Regions from separate parts of the Aeribacillus sp. SP014 genome, predicted to be linked through region 2. Evidence: a T-box and tRNA genes for the amino acid it is inferred to sense, from the RefSeq annotation. Region 2 holds a T-box; the other holds one or more tRNA genes.

Evidence for each region. A T-box is a leader RNA that pairs with one kind of tRNA and senses whether it is charged. The one in region 2 lies ahead of alaS (alanine--tRNA ligase), so its partner is inferred to be a tRNA-Ala.
Region 1: it has a tRNA-Ala gene. The T-box ahead of alaS (alanine--tRNA ligase) is inferred to sense a tRNA for this amino acid. The anticodon was not compared.

The regions. Positions count from the first base shown of each region.
Region 1 covers NZ_JBSRXI010000001.1:3,381,373-3,384,615, reverse strand. The annotation lists rRNA gene ACVIJU_RS16645 (23S ribosomal RNA) at 1-168, shown strand, start outside; tRNA gene ACVIJU_RS16640 (tRNA-Val) at 265-340, shown strand; tRNA gene ACVIJU_RS16635 (tRNA-Thr) at 500-572, shown strand; tRNA gene ACVIJU_RS16630 (tRNA-Lys) at 749-824, shown strand; tRNA gene ACVIJU_RS16625 (tRNA-Leu) at 832-913, shown strand; tRNA gene ACVIJU_RS16620 (tRNA-Gly) at 920-991, shown strand; tRNA gene ACVIJU_RS16615 (tRNA-Leu) at 999-1,087, shown strand; tRNA gene ACVIJU_RS16610 (tRNA-Arg) at 1,093-1,169, shown strand; tRNA gene ACVIJU_RS16605 (tRNA-Pro) at 1,173-1,249, shown strand; tRNA gene ACVIJU_RS16600 (tRNA-Ala) at 1,261-1,333, shown strand; tRNA gene ACVIJU_RS16595 (tRNA-Met) at 1,344-1,417, shown strand; tRNA gene ACVIJU_RS16590 (tRNA-Ile) at 1,424-1,500, shown strand; tRNA gene ACVIJU_RS16585 (tRNA-Ser) at 1,513-1,602, shown strand; tRNA gene ACVIJU_RS16580 (tRNA-Met) at 1,613-1,689, shown strand; tRNA gene ACVIJU_RS16575 (tRNA-Asp) at 1,692-1,767, shown strand; tRNA gene ACVIJU_RS16570 (tRNA-Phe) at 1,878-1,950, shown strand; tRNA gene ACVIJU_RS16565 (tRNA-His) at 1,968-2,043, shown strand; tRNA gene ACVIJU_RS16560 (tRNA-Gly) at 2,272-2,342, shown strand; tRNA gene ACVIJU_RS16555 (tRNA-Ile) at 2,349-2,422, shown strand; tRNA gene ACVIJU_RS16550 (tRNA-Asn) at 2,522-2,593, shown strand; gene ACVIJU_RS16545 (TraR/DksA C4-type zinc finger protein) at 2,654-3,243, opposite strand, start outside.
Region 2 covers NZ_JBSRXI010000001.1:2,926,027-2,929,269, reverse strand. The annotation lists gene ACVIJU_RS14335 (hypothetical protein) at 1-160, shown strand, start outside; gene ACVIJU_RS14330 (AI-2E family transporter) at 233-1,294, shown strand; T-box leader at 1,344-1,550, shown strand; gene alaS (alanine--tRNA ligase) at 1,623-3,243, shown strand, end outside.

The DNA.
Region 1 (3,243 bases), 460 kb from region 2:
AAGGGATAAGCGCTGAAAGCATCTAAGCGTGAAGCCCCCCTCAAGATGAGATTTCCCATCGCTAAACGCGAGTAAGATCCCTTGAAGATGACGAGGTAGATAGGTCCGAGGTGGAAGCGTGGTGACACGTGGAGCTGACGGATACTAATCGATCGAGGACTTAACCAAGAAAGAGCATCTATTCGTGAAGGAACCGTTATCTAGTTTTGAAAGAATTATGGACTTTTATTTACTTTGCATATGTCCTCTGGTGATTTTTGAATTGGAGGATTAGCTCAGCTGGGAGAGCACTTGCCTTACAAGCAAGGGGTCGGCGGTTCGATCCCGTCATCCTCCACCATACAGTATATCGATTCAGCTCAATTGGCAAAGCACGGTCGAGATATCGTCTTTCATGCTGCTTCATCGTACCAATTGAACTTTTCCTTGGACAAGATTTCTAAGATTGGAACGACGATCAAATGAAGCAAGACTGATTATTGATTGTTGTATTCATCATGCCGGTGTAGCTCAATTGGCAGAGCAACTGAATCGTAATCAGTAGGTTGGGGGTTCGATTCCTCTCGCCGGCATCATTAAAGGTGTTGCATATTGAGCAGGAGCTTTTAGATTAGTCGTCAGAGCAACGAGCAATGCTTCGACGAACAATCAGAGAGTTGTCCCGACGCATCCAACATCCTCGAAAAGACTGGCAGAGGAAGGGACATCTGACAAATGAAAAATGGATTAGGAGAAAAAAATTTTTTATGAGCCATTAGCTCAGTCGGTAGAGCATCTGACTTTTAATCAGAGGGTCGGAGGTTCGAATCCTCCATGGCTCACCATTTTGACGCGGGTGTGGCGGAATTGGCAGACGCACTAGACTTAGGATCTAGCGCCTTACGGCGTGGGGGTTCAAGTCCCTCCACCCGCATAATACGCGGAAGTAGTTCAGTGGTAGAACACCACCTTGCCAAGGTGGGGGTCGCGGGTTCGAATCCCGTCTTCCGCTTTTCTCTGCCGGGGTGGCGGAATTGGCAGACGCACAGGACTTAAAATCCTGCGGTAGGTGACTACCGTACCGGTTCAAGTCCGGTCCTCGGCACCATATTTGCGCCCGTAGCTCAATTGGATAGAGCGTTTGACTACGGATCAAAAGGTTAGGGGTTCGACTCCTCTCGGGCGCGCCATATCGGGAAGTAGCTCAGCTTGGTAGAGCACATGGTTTGGGACCATGGGGTCGCAGGTTCGAATCCTGTCTTCCCGACCAGGGAATTTAAAGGGGCCTTAGCTCAGCTGGGAGAGCGCCTGCTTTGCACGCAGGAGGTCAGCGGTTCGATCCCGCTAGGCTCCATATTTAATTTGGCGGTGTAGCTCAGCTGGCTAGAGCGTACGGTTCATACCCGTGAGGTCGGGGGTTCGATCCCCTCCACCGCCATTTTTCGGACCTTTAGCTCAGCTGGTCAGAGCAGACGGCTCATAACCGTCCGGTCGCAGGTTCGAATCCTGCAAGGTCCACCATCTTTATTATATGGAGGAGTACCCAAGTCTGGCTGAAGGGGTCGGTCTTGAAAACCGAGAGGCGGGTCAAACCGCGCGGGGGTTCGAATCCCTCCTCCTCCGTCATTATTATCGCGGGGTGGAGCAGTCCGGTAGCTCGTCGGGCTCATAACCCGAAGGTCGCAGGTTCAAATCCTGCCCCCGCAACCAATGGTCCCGTAGTGTAGCGGTTAACATGCCTGCCTGTCACGCAGGAGATCGCGGGTTCGATTCCCGTCGGGACCGCCATTAATTATTGATTCAACAGCTGTAGGAGGAATTTTTCAAGTACAGCAGGTTGTGTCAATGAATTCTTTCTTTAATGATGGATTGTACATAATTTTTTATCGGAGTTTTACGGCTCGGTAGCTCAGTCGGTAGAGCAAAGGACTGAAAATCCTTGTGTCGGCGGTTCGATTCCGTCCCGAGCCATTGTTTTATTAATTGCGGCGACTGTGGCGAAGTGGTTAACGCACCAGATTGTGGCTCTGGCATTCGTGGGTTCGATTCCCATCAGTCGCCCCATTTGCCTATAGTAGAGATAGATAATATGGCATTGAAAATAAGTATTTATTTCTATTATCAGCTTATTATGCGGGTGTAGTTTAGTGGTAAAACCTCAGCCACGAGCGACACTTCAATGAATAATCTGCGAGTTGCCTCGACGCATTTACATCCTCGAACAGTGCTGGAAGAGGAAGAGGCATGGAAATTGCGTGTTTATCATTTAAATAGAAAAATAAATATTTTCGCGCGGGTGTAGTTTAGTGGTAAAACCTCAGCCTTCCAAGCTGATGTCGTGGGTTCGATTCCCATCACCCGCTTAATATGGGCTTGTAGCTCAGCTGGTTAGAGCGCACGCCTGATAAGCGTGAGGTCGGTGGTTCAAGTCCACTCAGGCCCATTGCTATTTTTTAAGCAGCTTAGTTGGGCAATTGACATTGTTGCAATTGTCAGTCAAAAGCTGTTCTATTTGGCAAAATGCCTTAAATTTTTTTTATATTCCGCAGTAGCTCAGTGGTAGAGCATTCGGCTGTTAACCGAACGGTCGCAGGTTCGAATCCTGCCTGCGGAGTCATTTCGAAATCAAAAAAAGCGTTGCAAACTGCAACGCTTTTTTTGTCTTCTTGTAATTTTAATCATTTTTCGTATATGGTTCTTTTTCTGTTAATGGAAGATCTCCCCATAAAACTGTTAAATCCTCTTCATCAAGCATTTTTTCATATCGTTTATGTTCATGTGACGGATAGACGTTTACGTTTTTTCCCTCAATATCTGTATAAATGAAGTTTTCAATATCTTCAATATATCCAATTTCATCATCGGAATTATACATATCTCCGTACGATAACGGTGGAGTTCTTACATCTTGCGGTGTCTCTGACGTTCCGTATTCGATAACATCTTGAAAATAATCATACGGCTCAGTAACAGCGGTATTTTCATGGTCGATTTGAGAGGATCCGTGAAAAGTCGCATCAAGTATTTCTTCCTCTACAGGTCTTTCATGAGAAATCGTTTGAACTAGAGTATGTTCTTTGCATGTTTTGGCTGTCGGTATAGCTTTGAGACGGTCTTCATCAATTTTTTTTCCGCAGACGGAACAAGTACCGTAAGTGCCCTCATGAATTCTTTCTAATGCTTCAACGATCTCTTCATATTCTTTCTCTAAATGTTTATTTAATGCTAAATCTTTTTCTCTTTCATACAGTTCGGTCGCATCGT
Region 2 (3,243 bases):
CAAAGATATTGGAAAAATCGGAGTCAATCAGTATTATTGTTGGCATTGTTTTATTGAGCTTACCGTTACAAAAGGCATTATTCACACACATCAAGTAGAAGAAGACGGAACACTAAGTTCTTTAGATGACTTGTTTCCTGAAGAAGATCGTGCGATTTGAGGCGCCTAAAATGGGCGCCTTCATGCATATTTTCGTGAGCATTCCTCAAAATAAAAAGAGGAGGGATGCGGGATGAATGAGCGAGAGCGGAAATGGCTTTTCCGAATCATTTTTTTTCTCATTTTATCATTGTTTGTATATATGGTTCTTCAGCTAAAAGTCATTTGGTTTCCTATTTTCAAAATGTTAAAAGCTGTTTTAATTCCTTTTATGCTTTCCGGCTTCATTACCTACTTGCTTCATCCCGTAGTGGAAAAACTTTACCGTTCAGGTGTTCCAAGAACATGTTCGATTCTCATCATCTATTTTATTTTTTTCGGAGGAGTCGGTTTTAGCTTTTATAAAGGTGTCCCAATTTTTGTTGAACAAATGAAAGACCTTTCCGAAAATATCCCTATGTTTACAAAATATTACCAAAGCTGGACGGATAAAATTCATGACGGAACAACCAATTTACCTGGAGAAATTCATCATCGAATTGAATCTTTTATTGCTGGAATGGAAACATCCGTTGCTGCCTTTCTTGAACGGATGCTTTCAAGCATGAAGTCAATTATTGATTATGCTGTTATTATTGGTGTCATCCCCTTTCTCGTTTTTTATATGTTGAAAGATTATGAGAAAATGAAAAAAGCCATTTGGTACTTCACCCCGAAGAAATGGAGACGTGAAGGGAGACGTTTTTTAGAAAACGTCGATGAGTCGCTCGGAAGTTATTTGCGGGGGCAACTATTTGTTTGTTTTCTGATCGGGCTGGCGGCTTCGATTTTGTTTTGGCTGTTTAAAATTAAATATCCGTTAATTTTAGGGACGATTATCGGAATGACCAATATTATTCCTTATTTCGGTCCATTTATCGGTGCGGTTCCTGCTTTGATGGTCGCTGCAACGCTCTCCATTAACAAAATAATTGTAGTGCTTTTCATCATTTTTGGGCTGCAATTTATTGAAAGTAATATTCTTGGCCCTTTCATCGTTGGGAAAAGCCTGCATATGCATCCGATGGTGATTATTATGGCGCTCTTGGCGGGCGGAGAAATCGGCGGAGTGATCGGTTTAATTTTAGCTGTGCCTTTTATCACTGTTCTGAAAGAGATATTGCTGCATATCATCCGTCTAAGGAAAGCGCATTGACAAGCGATTTTTCCTTGTCTATAATTCGTGATAGACATGGAATAAGTGCATGAAAGCGATGACGAATCGAGTATGTTGCAGTCCATCTTAAAAGAGAGGGGCTTCCGAGGCTGAAAGAAGCTCTAGATGAAGGGCAACAGAACGCTAATTCTGAGTGCAGGCAAAACCTGACGAAAATGCCACGTTACGGCAAATGAAGGTGATGAGCAATTGGCTCATAATCAGGGTGGTACCGCGAGTAACTCTCGTCCCTGTGTAAATCAGAGCATTTACATAGGCGAGAGTTTTTATTTTGCGAGAAAAATGAAGACATTTTAGGAGGAATGCCATGAAAAAGCTCACTTCAGCACAAGTTCGTCAAATGTTTTTAGATTTTTTTAAGGAAAAAGGACATTCGGTTGAACCGAGCGCTTCTTTAATTCCGGTTGATGATCCGTCACTATTGTGGATCAACAGCGGTGTCGCAACATTGAAAAAATATTTTGACGGAAGGGTTGTTCCTGAAAATCCGAGAATTACTAACGCACAAAAATCAATCCGAACAAACGATATTGAAAATGTCGGAAAAACAGCGCGCCATCATACATTTTTCGAAATGCTCGGAAATTTCTCAATCGGCGACTATTTTAAAGAAGAAGCGATTGAATGGGCATGGGAATTTTTAACAAGCGAAAAATGGATTGGCTTCGACCCAAATAGATTATCAGTTACTATTCATCCGGAAGATGAAGAGGCGTATGACATTTGGAAAAATAAAATCGGGTTGCCGGAAGAACGAATTATCCGTTTGGAAGGAAATTTTTGGGATATTGGTGAAGGGCCAAGCGGACCAAATACTGAAATATTTTATGATCGTGGAGAAGAATTTGGAAACGATCCAAATGATCCGGAACTTTATCCCGGCGGTGAAAACGAACGCTATTTGGAAGTTTGGAATCTTGTTTTTTCTCAATTTAATCATAATCCTGATGGAACTTACACTCCGCTTCCAAAAAAGAATATTGATACAGGCATGGGCTTAGAGCGAATGGTTTCTGTCATTCAAAATGCGCCGACCAACTTTGACACAGATCTCTTTTTACCGATCATTCAAGCTACCGAAAAGATTTCGGGGGAAGCTTATCGAACCGACAAAGAGAAAGATGTCGCTTTTAAAGTGATTGCCGACCATATCCGCACGGTTACATTTGCTGTTGCAGACGGCGCGCTACCTTCTAATGAAGGCAGAGGGTATGTACTTCGCCGTCTTATCCGCAGAGCGGTTAGGTATGCAAAAACGATCAACATAGACCGCCCGTTTATGTATGAATTAGTTCCGGTTGTAGCGGAAATTATGAACGATTACTATCCGGAAGTAAAAGAAAAAGCATCCTTTGTTCAAAAGGTAATTAAAAATGAGGAAGAGCGTTTCCATGAGACTCTCCATGAAGGGCTTGCCATTTTAGCGGATGTAATCAAAAAGCAGAAAGAACAGGGTAGCCGAATAATTCCAGGCGAAGATGTGTTTCGGCTTTACGACACATATGGTTTTCCAGTGGAATTGACGGAGGAATACGCACAAGATGAAGGCATGGAGCTGGATTATGAAGGCTTTGAACGAGAAATGGAGCATCAAAAAGAACGTGCAAGAAAAGCCAGACAGGATGTCGACTCGATGCAAGTGCAAAGCGGAATTCTTGTGGAATTAAAAGAGGAAAGCAAATTTGTTGGCTACAATACCCTAGAAGCAAATGCACGGGTGCTTGTGATCATAAAAGATGGGGAATTAGTCGATCAAGCCGAGAGCGGGGAAGAGGTCCAAATTATATTGGACGAGACGCCTTTTTATGCTGAAAGCGGAGGTCAAATTGCTGACAAAGGAATCATCAAAAATGATGATGTGGTCTTAAACGTAAAAGATGTGCAAAAAGCGCCGAACGGCCAACACTTGCACCGGGCTGTCATCGAAA